Regions from separate parts of the Paenibacillus sp. GCM10012306 genome, predicted to be linked through region 2. Evidence: riboswitches for the same ligand, from Rfam matches in the RefSeq annotation. Region 2 holds a riboswitch; the other holds the start of a gene.
What was found. Region 2 has a riboswitch for preQ1 ahead of queF (preQ(1) synthase). Riboswitches for the same ligand answer to the same signal wherever they lie in the genome.
Positions count from the first base shown of each region.

Region 1: linked by a shared signal. The riboswitch ahead of ACFORK_RS17160 (queuosine precursor transporter) and the one ahead of queF (preQ(1) synthase) in region 2 are both predicted to bind preQ1.

Region 1 is NZ_JBHRYW010000007.1:270,964-276,870, forward strand. It holds gene ACFORK_RS17145 (GNAT family N-acetyltransferase) at 1-331, opposite strand, end outside; gene ACFORK_RS17150 (SDR family oxidoreductase) at 403-1,245, opposite strand; gene ACFORK_RS17155 (M24 family metallopeptidase) at 1,394-2,488, shown strand; gene ACFORK_RS17160 (queuosine precursor transporter) at 2,613-3,347, opposite strand; PreQ1 riboswitch class I at 3,355-3,400, opposite strand; gene ACFORK_RS17165 (methyl-accepting chemotaxis protein) at 3,749-5,440, shown strand; gene ACFORK_RS17170 (helix-hairpin-helix domain-containing protein) at 5,870-5,907, opposite strand, start outside.
Region 2 is NZ_JBHRYW010000013.1:34,925-40,831, forward strand. It holds gene ACFORK_RS23495 (6-pyruvoyl trahydropterin synthase family protein) at 1-132, opposite strand, end outside; gene queC (7-cyano-7-deazaguanine synthase QueC) at 126-791, opposite strand; gene queF (preQ(1) synthase) at 823-1,323, opposite strand; PreQ1 riboswitch class I at 1,487-1,530, opposite strand; gene ymzB (protein YmzB) at 1,744-2,079, shown strand; gene murB (UDP-N-acetylmuramate dehydrogenase) at 2,196-3,107, opposite strand; gene ACFORK_RS23520 (NAD(P)H-dependent oxidoreductase) at 3,227-3,745, shown strand; gene ACFORK_RS23525 (ABC transporter ATP-binding protein) at 3,888-4,694, opposite strand; gene ACFORK_RS23530 (APC family permease) at 5,247-5,907, opposite strand, start outside.

The DNA.
Region 1 (5,907 bases), on a different contig from region 2:
CCAGCGCCTTGGTCAGCAGAATGCTGCCTGCACCGGTCCCGCGATACTTCTCGCTTACATACACGCTGATCTCGGCAGTCCCATTGTAAGCCGGGCGTCCGTAGAACGACTGGAAGCTGAACCAGGCCGCGATCTCGTCGTTATTCCTCAGTACCCATAGCGGACGATGATGGCTGTTATGCTCATGGAACCACCGTTCCCGCTCCTCTACGCGTACAGGCTCCAGATCGGCGGTCACCATTCGTCCGGCAACCGTTGAGTTATAGATGTCCACAATTTCCGCCAAATCGGCGAGCTTGGCATCTTCAATGATGTAGTTCTGCCAATCCATATCTTCATTCCTCCACTAAAATAGAATGTCCGCCATGAATAACGCTTGGTTCTTACGATTACTGAAATCGGTCAGGACAAGCCGACCTGTTCTTCACTCCATTGCCAGAGCCGCTTGGCTTCTACTGAATCCGTCGCTCTCGGCGACAGCTCCTTAATCTTGCGCCGATAATAATACTCTCCCGTAACCTGATGCAATTCCGGGGCTGTGGCTAGGTAAAGAGCGGTGTCCGCACCTTGCTCCGGGGTCAGGAAGAAGTAAGACATCAGCTTCATCGCTGATCGGCCAAAGCCAGTCTCCCGGTTCACCCCAATGCTCGTACCCACCGCGCCAGGATGTACTGAGTTTACGGTAATCCGCGTTCCCTGTAAGCGCAATGCCAGTTCCCGGGTGAAGAGGATATTGGCGAGCTTGGAGCGGGCATAAGCCTTCGCCACATTGAAGCCCCGTGACAATGTCGGGTCCTTATAGTGCATCGATCCAATTTTGTAGGCGCCAGAAGCAACCACAATGATCCGCCCCTGCTCTGCCGCTTGAAGTTGCTCAAGCAGCAAGTTAGTCAGCAGAAAATGTCCCAGATGGTTGACGCCAAGATCCATCTCAAACCCGTCAGCTGTCAACTGGCGCTTGGTGCTAACTACACCGGCATTGTTGATCAGGACATCCAGTACGGAATAACGAGCGGCGAATTCCTGTGCGAAGCTGCGAATGCTGTCCAGCGAGGATAGATCCAGCAGCATCAATTCAATCTCTTCCGATCCACTCTGCTGTCTGGCGGCCACTAGCGCTTCCTCCCCGCGCTTTTGACTGCGGCAAGCCATAATGACCCTGGCACCCTTGCGGGCAAGCTCAACTGTTGTAGCCAATCCCATGCCGGCATTAGCACCGGTGATGATTACAACCTTACCTTTCATTCGGGTTCACTCCTCTTAGGCTGGATTCGGCAGAAGCGGCCGGTCCCCTGTTCTGGTTTTTTGCGAGCGATTGTCTTAATATAATGGTACATCATTTTGCGGATGGGAGAAAGCATACCTTCGCAAAACCGAGAGGGGAACCATGAATATGAGCAATGTATTGAAAAGCCTGGAGCAAGGGCTGACCAGTGAGGGACTGGACGCTCTGCTCGTTACCGATCCTAAGCATGTCTACTATCTGACCGGATTCGCCAGTAATCCGCATGAACGTTTTCTCGGACTGCTCCTGGTCCGCGGAGAAGAGCCGGTCCTGATCGTCCCGGCCCTTGATGCTGAAGCAGCCCATGCTGCCTCTTCCGTGAAGAATATCGCCACGCACAGTGACACTGATAATCCATATGAACTGCTGCGCTTGCGTCTGCAAGGCAAGAAGCTCGGGGCCGTTGGTATTGAGAAGGAGCATTTCACCGTTTCCCGATTTGAGCAGCTCGCAGGGGCCGTTTCGGCAGAGCGCTTCAGCGATATCGGCTATTTACTCCGGAGCATGCGCGCGAAGAAGACGCCAGAAGAGGTCGCTGCCATGAAACATGCCGCAGAGCTAGTGGAAGAAGTGCTGCGCCGTGGCCTGAAGCATGTCAAGGCCGGTGTCAGTGAAATTGAACTGGTAGCGGAGCTGGAGTATTTGATGAAGAAGCTTGGCGCTTCTGGCCCAGCCTTCGATACCCTGGTACTCTCGGGACCGAACACCGCTCTCCCACATGGCGAGCCAGGTAGCCGGATCATCGAGCCAGGAGATTTCCTAATGTTCGACCTAGGGCTGTATGCTGCGGGTTACGCCTCTGATATTACACGCACCTTTGCCGTGGAAGAGGCGGACAGCAAGCTGACCGGCATCTACAATGCCGTGCTTGCAGCTAATGAAGCGGGGATTGCCGCCGCTAAATCAGGAGCTACCTTTGGGTCAGTGGATCGCGCGGCCCGTGAAGTCATTGAAGCTGCCGGGTACGGGGAGTACTTCGTCCATCGTGTCGGCCATGGCCTCGGCATAGATGTCCATGAATATCCTTCACTGCACGGGCTCAATGAAGACATTATTGAAGTGGGCAATGTCTTTACGGTGGAGCCGGGCATTTATGTACCGGGCGTAGGCGGTGTGCGCATTGAAGATGATGTCTTCGTCAGTGAAGACGGTGCGCAGACACTGACCACCTTCCCTAAAGCTCTGACTGTACTTCATTTATAAAGAGGCATCGAATCACCTTTTGACAAGAAAACTCAGCATAATTATATAAAACAGCACGTCTCCAAATCAGGAGACGTGCTGTTTTATAATACATTAACTTGCTCTATAAGGACTCCTGGCTCTTCTAGGCGGTAGTCGCCTTCGTATCGGAAGCCTCCGGGAGTGGCATATTCGGTTTATCCTCCGCAAAAGTAAATGTGCGGGCAATATACAGTACCGGTGTCCCTGCTGCAGTGAGCAGGAATTTGATAATGTAGGTGGTCAGTAAGATCTCTGTCCATACCTTCAAGTCGTAAATCCCAGCAAAAGCAATCGTACAGAAGACCAATGTGTCCACAAAGGAACTCACCATCGTGCTACCATTGGTACGAATCCAGAGCTGGCGGGAGCTGCCATAATACTTTCGAATCCACGAATACAGCCGCACATCCAGGAACTGACTGACGAAGTAGGCTACCAGACTGCCCAGTGCAAGCCGTGGCATCATTCCGAAAATCGTCTCCAGCGAAGACTGGGCGATATCACTTTCCTGCGGCGTGAACGCCAGCGCCATCTGCATGATCACCGTCGTCGTAATCAGTGTGAAAAAGCCAAACCATACCGCTGTCCGCGCCTCCGCTCGCCCATACTTCTCGTTGAGCAGATCACTGGCCATGTACAATGTCACATACATGGTATTACCAAGCGTCATGACGATGCCCGGGGGCATGGAAATAGTCTTGGAGACCTGAATATTGGCAATGACGGTGGCAACACCCACCCAGGCGTACATCCCTTTTTTGCCGAACAGTCGGTAGCACAGCAGAAAAAACACAAAATTGACGAGGACAAAGAGAATCCCCCACCATAAATTAAACATCTTATAACTCCTCCTAGTTTTGTTTACGCGGGATGGTTACGAACCGCGGTTCCGAATTTTCGGAACAAAACATAAATACTCTACCATAACAGAAGCAAAGACACCAGAATATTTTGTTTTTTGCGTAAATCCTCTTTTTCCCATCCTCTTCTATTCAATTTTCGAAAGTTTCGACACTTTTTTATCTTTTTCAGAAAATAATACAGCGAAAATCGATTTTTTCACTATTCAACCGCAGGTTAATTATATAAAATAGTTATCAACAATGTGTGTTTATCCCACCAGAGCGATAGTATTAACCTGATATACGACCCTACTTACGGAGTTATCATAGCTATCCATACATAAAAAGGCATCAGGCTTGGGATAGAAAGGCATATCAGAGAAAAGGAGAGAATCCAATGTTTCGTTTCAAGCATTCGATTAGCCGAAAATTCACGCGCTTGTTGTTTGTCGCCATGTTGCTCGCGTCTCTTTTGTTAAGTACAAGCTTTTATTTCATATCGACTAATACGTTCGAGAGCTATGTACTGCCGCAGATCAACAAATTGCTGACCGGAGCTGTTCAGGATGTATACAAGAACATCAATTCTACCCACGCCCAGCGGGCGCTAGGCAAGAATGAGCAGTCAATTACCAATATCGAATACTATTTCAAGGACAAACGCAACCAACATGATGTAGAAACGATCTTTCTGGCGAGTCTGAACGACGGTCAAGCTACCGTACTTACCGCTGATCATGGCTCCAAAATGAAGGCAGGAGACAGCCTGCAAGTGACCCCAGCTATGGAACAGGCCTTCAAGGACCAAAAAACGACGCTCAGCGATATCTATAGCGACGATTACGGTGTACATAAAACAGCCTACATCGCTATTAAAGGCAGTCCGATGGTTATCGGCGTAAGCTCTGATGTAGCCTTTATCACAGAAAGAATGAACGGCATCCTCTGGACTAGTGCAGGAATCACCTTGCTCGTTCTCATCCTCGGCATCACCGGTGCCCTACTTATGAGCCGGCGGATCACACGCCCTATAACACAGCTCGCAGCGTACAGTAATAGGCTCGCGCAGGGTGATTTCACCCAGGAGTTGACTATAAAAGGTACCGATGAAGTAGGCCAACTCTCCGAAAGTTTCCGAACCATGACTGAACGCCTTAAAGAAATGTTCGGCCAGGTTCTGGAGACCTCCAGTACGGTTGTCGAAGACTCCAATGATCTCAAAGCGCGTGTGAAGGTCCTGAACGGGATGGCAGAGCAGTCCGCCCAGTCCGTGATCGAGATTGACAGAGGCAGTACATCCATAGCTCACAGCGCGAAGGACAACTCGCGGGCTATGGAAGAGATTAATTACAGTATCCAGCATATTGCCTCCGCCGCAGGAGAAGTTACTGAACAAATCAGCGAAGCCTCAGCCGAAGCGCTCGGCGGCAATGAAATTGCCCAGATGGCTGTTGAAAAAATGCGTCAGATTGAACGAGCTTCCGAACAGTCACTGAGCCAATTCCAGGTCATGAACGAGCGCTCCCTCCAGATCGGTGGAGTGGTGCAGGGCATCACAGAGATCACTAAGCAGATTCAGATGCTCTCTCTAAATGCGTCGATTGAAGCGGCACGGGCCGGAGAACATGGACGCGGCTTTGCCGTGGTAGCCGGAGAGGTACGCAAACTCTCAGAGCAATCCCGGACAGCTACCGACCAAATTCGTGAATTTCTACTTGGTTTGCAAGAGGATATGAATCGCTCTGTCACGGAGATGAACCACGTCAACTCGGAAGTAGCATCCGGGGTCGGCAAGGTTGCAGAAGCGGGAAATGCGTTCAATCACCTGTTGATACTTATTCAAAGCATCGACCACAGCATTCAGTCTGTGTCCGCAGCCACTCAGCAAATCTCGGCCGGAAGTGAGGAGGTCAGCGCCTCAGTGGAAGAAACAGCGCAGATTACTGCAAAATCACAGGCTAATGCCAATACACTCTCCCAAAACTCCGAGCGACAGGGTGCGGAACTGGAAGGCCATTCTCGTACAGTAGAGCATTTGCATGAGCAAGCCACGAAGCTGCAGCAAGCCGTGCGGCAGTTCAAGATCTAACATATTCCCAAGATGTGACCAGCCCCCGTCCTATAATGGACGGGGGCTCTCTTGTATATGTCTTTAGAAACGCTCGTTCTATTCCCCACTGAAGGCTCTTGAAATCCACAACGTTCCAACTGCTATGCTATAATAGCCCTGAAAGATTTTTTCCAGTATATGGACAAATCTGCTTTTGGAAGTTAAGCGTACCGGGTTCTCAAGCTGGGTGGCCGGCTGCTGCTTCAGGCACTTCTCAGTCCATACTGGCGATTCCAGTGAGCTACCCGGCTTTAGTGGACAAGCTGGGTTCTGACAGGCTATTCGGTTAAAGTGATTTTGGAGGTAAAATCATAGCACCACCTGATAGCAAAGAGGCTGCCGGTTATTGTCCGCAGCCTCTTTGTGTTTGCCCTTCTATGCTGTTTTCACGATCATAGTCATCCGATCTCAGGAACCTTCCGCGAACGACAGCCCCTTCTCGGCAA
Region 2 (5,907 bases):
GGGAATGCCTTTCAGAACGACCTCCAGCTTGTAGGTATGGCCGTGAAGATTGCTGCACTTCCCCTTGTGGCCGACAAGCTGGTGGGCAGCGTCAAAAGTGAAGATTTTACATACAGAAACCTCGTTCAGCATGAGTCACCCTTCTTTCGCTCCCCTTCATACTGCGTCAGCCCACGACTGCGCAGCAAGCACGCGGGACAAGTCCCGCAGCCGCTTCCAATGATCCCGTTGTAACAGGTCAGCGTGCGCTCACGGATATAATCAAAGTGGCCCAGTTCGTCGGCCATTTTCCAGGTTTCTTTTTTATCCAGCCACATCAGCGGTGTATGAATTACGAATTCGTAGTCCATAGACAGATTTAGCGTCACATTCAGCGATTTCACGAACATATCACGGCAATCCGGATATCCGCTGAAATCAGTCTGGCAGACGCCTGTCACGATATGGTGGTACCCAAGCTGCTTAGCAAGAATTGCCGCAAAAGATAAGAATAACAGATTGCGTCCATCCACAAAGGTGCTGGGAAGCTCATTCTCCACTCCATCTTCAATAGCGATATCCTCCCGTGTCAATGCGTTGGGTGCCAGCTGATTTAACAGTCCTAAATCGAGAATATGTTGCTTCACTTTAAAATCGGCGGCGATTTGCTGTGCCACTTCAATTTCAGCGGCATGCCGCTGATTATAATTGAACGTGACTACCTGGACTTCATCATAGTGTTGAAGCGCCCAGATCAGACAAGTCGTGCTATCCTGGCCGCCGCTGAAGACAACCAATGCTTTGTTATTCATTTTCGAAATCTCCTTTTTTTACAAAATAGGGTTAGCGGTTATCCACTTTCTCCGGGTAGAGGTCATGATTCAGCAGGCGGTGCTCCGCCATAGCTTCATACTTCGTTCCCGGACGTCCCCAGTTGCAATAAGGATCAATCGAAATGCCTCCACGTGGGGTGAATTTTCCCCAGACTTCAATGTAACGTGGGTCCATCAGGCTGATGAGATCGTTCATGATGATATTGACGCAATCCTCATGGAAATCCCCATGATTGCGGAAACTGAACAAATACAGCTTCAGCGATTTGGATTCCACCATTTTTTGCTCCGGGATGTACGAAATGTACAGTGTCGCAAAATCCGGCTGGCCCGTAACTGGGCACAGACTGGTGAATTCCGGGCAATTGAACTTGACAAAGTAATCGCGTCCAGGGTGCTTGTTATCGAACGACTCCAGCACTTCTGGCGCATAGCCAAATTGGTATTGTGTTCCCTGATTGCCCAGCAGTGTAACTTCCTTCATTTCATCTTTCAATCTTCCTTCGGACATGACAAAAAATCCCTCTCTTTTCCTTCGGCCAACGCCGGAATTGGAAAGAAGAACGAGATTTCGAAAACCTGGCTCTACTAAGAATAAACGAGTGCCGACCAATGGACAGAGCAATCCCGTTTATACGCGGAACATCATTCGCTATAGCATCTGACGTCCCTTAAGGGTCTTAGTTTTTTATAGAGGGAGTTTGCGAACCTCTCCTGCGCACATGGCACAGACTTCTTCTTTAACAGATATACTGCGTCTTGAACTATACCATGGGGTATGCTGGATGACAAGTATAAAAAATATAATGATTAAATGGATTGATCATTAATGTGATAAACTATTTTGCCAGCGAAAAAATGACGGATTCATTCTTGGCGAACAGGGTAACTTATAGCCTATAGATCATCTTGTAAAGGATGGGATTAGGTTATGGAACAGCAGGTACAGCAGTTCTCGGATTGGCTGAATACACAGGTGAACAAGACAATTGTCATTGAGAAGCAGGAGCTTTCCGATACGGACACCATTCATTTCAAGCTGGAAGCCGTCGATTTTCGTGATGCGGATGATGTCATTGATGATTATCTGGACAGTGCACTGATTCTCAGGGGCTCGGGAAGCACCTTGAACAGAGATGGCGAATTGGTGCGCTTGCCCCAGGCCAACTTTGAAATTGCAGTCAGTGGGCTGCAGCTGAATCGCTCGGACGCGGAGATCGCAGAGGTGAAGACAGACCGTGCCCATTACACCCTGTCTAAAGAATGACACCTCGGGCTATATAACACCCTCATGTATTTTGTAACAAGAAAACAGCGCTTAATTCGATTAGGACGACAAAGAGGCTACGGATACTTGCCCGCAGCCTCTTATTCCATATTTCACTACTCTTCGCCGATAATCTCCACTTCGGTTTCCAGCTCTACACCAAATTTATCCTTCACGATTTCTCTGACATGCTGGATCAGACCGATATAGTTGCTGGCCGTGGCGTGATCAACATTTACGATAAAACCAGCGTGCTTACGGGACACCTCGGCACCTCCAATGCGAGTTCCCTGAAGCCCGCTTTCCTGGATCAACTGCCCGGCAAACCGTCCTGGAGGACGCTTGAAGACACTGCCACATGATGGATATTCCAGCGGCTGTTTCGATTCCCTAAGGAACGTCAGTTCATCCATAACCGACTTGATGGCTGTAGCTTCCCCCGGCTGAAGAGCAAACCGTGCCTCCAGAACAACGTATTCGCCGCTTGAGAAGATGCTCTTCCGGTATCCCCACTGCATTTGGTCACCCTGAAGCGTAATCAGTTCACCGGCCTTGTTCAAGACAACAGCGCTGTGTAGTACATCTTTGACCTCACCACCGTAGGCTCCTGCGTTCATATAAAGAGCGCCTCCTACTGTGCCAGGGATACCGCAAGCAAACTCTAGACCCGCCAATCCCTGATCCAACGCATAGCGCGATACATCAATAATTTTGGCACCGCATTCTGCATACAACAGTCCGTCACGCACTTCCATGCCTGTCAGGTCCGAGGTCTGCAGCACAATGCCGCGTATTCCCCCGTCGCGAATAATGACATTGGAGCCATTGCCAAGTACCGTGAGCGGAATATGCTGCTCATTCGCATATGTAACAATTTTCTGAATTTCCTCATAAGTAGCGGGAGCTGCCAGTATATCTGCTCTTCCCCCCATTTTGGTAAAGACCCGGTCCTTTAATTCTTCATTACTTTTAACGACGCCTGCTGTGACCAGCGCTTGCAGATCGTCCTGAACTTTACTGATATTCATATTGCATACCCCTTTGATGGAATAGAAATAAACCCGCTTGACGGGACATAAACATGTAACTATAATGATTACAGGTCAACCATTAAAAATTAATTTCATTATGGAAAGGAAGTTAACTCATGTCAACTTTAGTTATCGTAGCACACCCCAACCTTGAACAGTCCAAGATCAATAAATACTGGCAGGAATACCTCAAAGCGAATACAGATGTTACAGTGCACAATCTTTATGAAACGTACCCTTCGGAGACTATTGATGTGGAGCGTGAGCAGAAGCTGGTAGAACAGTATGACCGCATTGTGCTTCAATATCCCTTCTATTGGTACAGCACACCGCCGCTTTTAAAAAAATGGTTTGATTCCGTACTTACCTACGGCTGGGCTTATGGCGAGAACGGCAATAAGCTGCATGGCAAGGAATTGCAGATTGCATTGTCTACCGGCGGCAACAAGGAAGCTTATTCACCAACCGGGTATAACAAATTCAGTATTGAAGAGCTGCTTAGACCTATTGAAGCTACTTCCAATCTCATTGGCACGAAACTACAGCCTTACTTCGTTCTCGGTGGCGCAATGACCATTACAGATGAAGAAATTCAGGCTTCTGCAATCGAATATGCCAAACTAATCACTACTTAAGATATAAGGGTAGATGATCAGGCAACCACAACTTTAACAACGAACAGGCTCCCTTGTCAATGACGGGAGCCTGTTCTTCTATACATATATTCATATTATGGATGATTTTATGGCAATATGACCTTTTTCCGCCTCAAGGCTGCTATAATCCAACAGCTTTGTAGGCTGCAAGCTCATACGGAAGGCACAACGGCACGCCCGTGCGCGGATCAGGTACGATATCGGCCTCGATTCCGAATACTTCACGCAAGACCGGTGGGGTCATTACGTCAACGGGTGCTCCTTCGCTAATCACTGTACCGGACTTGATCGCCACCATATGCTGAGCGTAGCGGGAAGCATGGTTCAAATCGTGAACCACCATGATGATGGTACGGCCCTTCTCTTCATTCAGCTTTTGCAGCAATTGCAGCACTTCCAATTGATGCGCCATATCAAGGAACGTTGTCGGTTCATCCAGGAACAGGATATCTGTCTCTTGAGCCAATGCCATGGCAATCCAAGCCCGCTGACGTTGTCCCCCGGAGAGACGATCAATCGGGCGGTCATGGAAGTCCGCCATACCGGTCTCAGTGATCGCATTAGAGATAATCGCACGATCTTCCGGTGTCAATGTACCAAAGCCCTTCTGATGCGGATAACGTCCGTAGCTGACCAATTCCGCTACGGTAAGTCCGTCTGGTGCTGTTGGATTCTGTGGCAAAATCGCCAGCTGACGAGCTACTTCTTTGGTGGAGAGATTATGAATGGATTTGCCGTCCAGCATTACACTGCCGCTCTTCGGCTTCATGATCCGTGCCATCGTCTTTAGAATCGTCGACTTCCCGGAGCCGTTAGCCCCAACCAGCGCTGTTATTTTCCCTGTTGGAAGTGTCAAGTTCAATCCCTTGACGATAGTGGCTTCCGAGTACCCGATACTTAGCTGTTCTGTATTCAAACGTTCTGACATGATCTTCACTCCCTGTAGTTTTTCGGGGGATGCCCGTTATTATTGGATTTGCATAGTATATTAAGCTCTTGACTTGACTAATAAGTATAAATAATAAGGTGCGCCGATTACAGCCACTATATATTGGTATAATCTATAGAATTCGAATCCTGAGATGAAGCCGTTCAACGACTTGTCTCGTTAATGAGTAATAACAAGAATCATTCTCATTATCGCAAATATATGAAATATGTACAATATCCTAATGACGAAAAACTTCAGCAGATCCATCCAGATCAGCATCAGAGCTGCTAAACTCGCCATCGCCAGCTTTGTACTGCCAGCTTTATTTCTTTTTAATGCAAATATTCAAGATCCCCCTTGTATGCACTTCCCTCATATTCTAGAGTCATTCCCTCTTATCTTAACTCTTTTAAATGATATTGATTCTCATTATCCATGTCAACATAAATATTAAAAATTCTGCACGGTTAGCGCTCTTTGACACAAACAATACAAAATAAAAAAGAAGCCGCATCGCGACTTCTCTTATAGAGTACAACTACTTCCGAGCTATTTGTTCAAATGATAAGGTACTGTGGCGACCACAACATCCTTTTGGTTCATTAAGTAGGAACGAATCAGAAAACTGGTCTGATTGTGCAACAGAGCCTGCCACCAATGCTTCGTAATGAACTGCGGAATCAAGATCGTGATATGATCCGTTGAAGCGGTCTTCCACTCCACGGTATCGATGAACTTAAGCAGCGGGCGGATAATGCTACGGTACCTGGAGCGCAGGACGATCAACCGCACACCCGGATTCCATTCTTCCCACTTCTGCTCCATCCGGTGAATCTCCTCTTCATCAAAGCCGACGTACACAGCAACCACATTATCCGTTAACGACTTGGCGTAGCTGAGCGAATGCAGAACGGCACGAGTAACGCCAGCTACCGGCACAACCACGGTGCTTCCTTTAATAACTGGTTTATCTTTGTCGAGACAGATACGCAGCTGATCCGCTGTATTCATGTAGTGACCATGTATGCGGTAGAACACGAACATTACAATTGGCAGGAAGATAAAGGCCATCCACACACTGGAGAATTTGGTGATGATAAAAATAAGCGTAATCGTCAATGTCGTCAGCATGCCGATGGTATTGACAGCAAATTTACTTTTCCAGCCTGTCGGCTTCAATTTATACCAGCGAACCATCATGCCGAGCTGC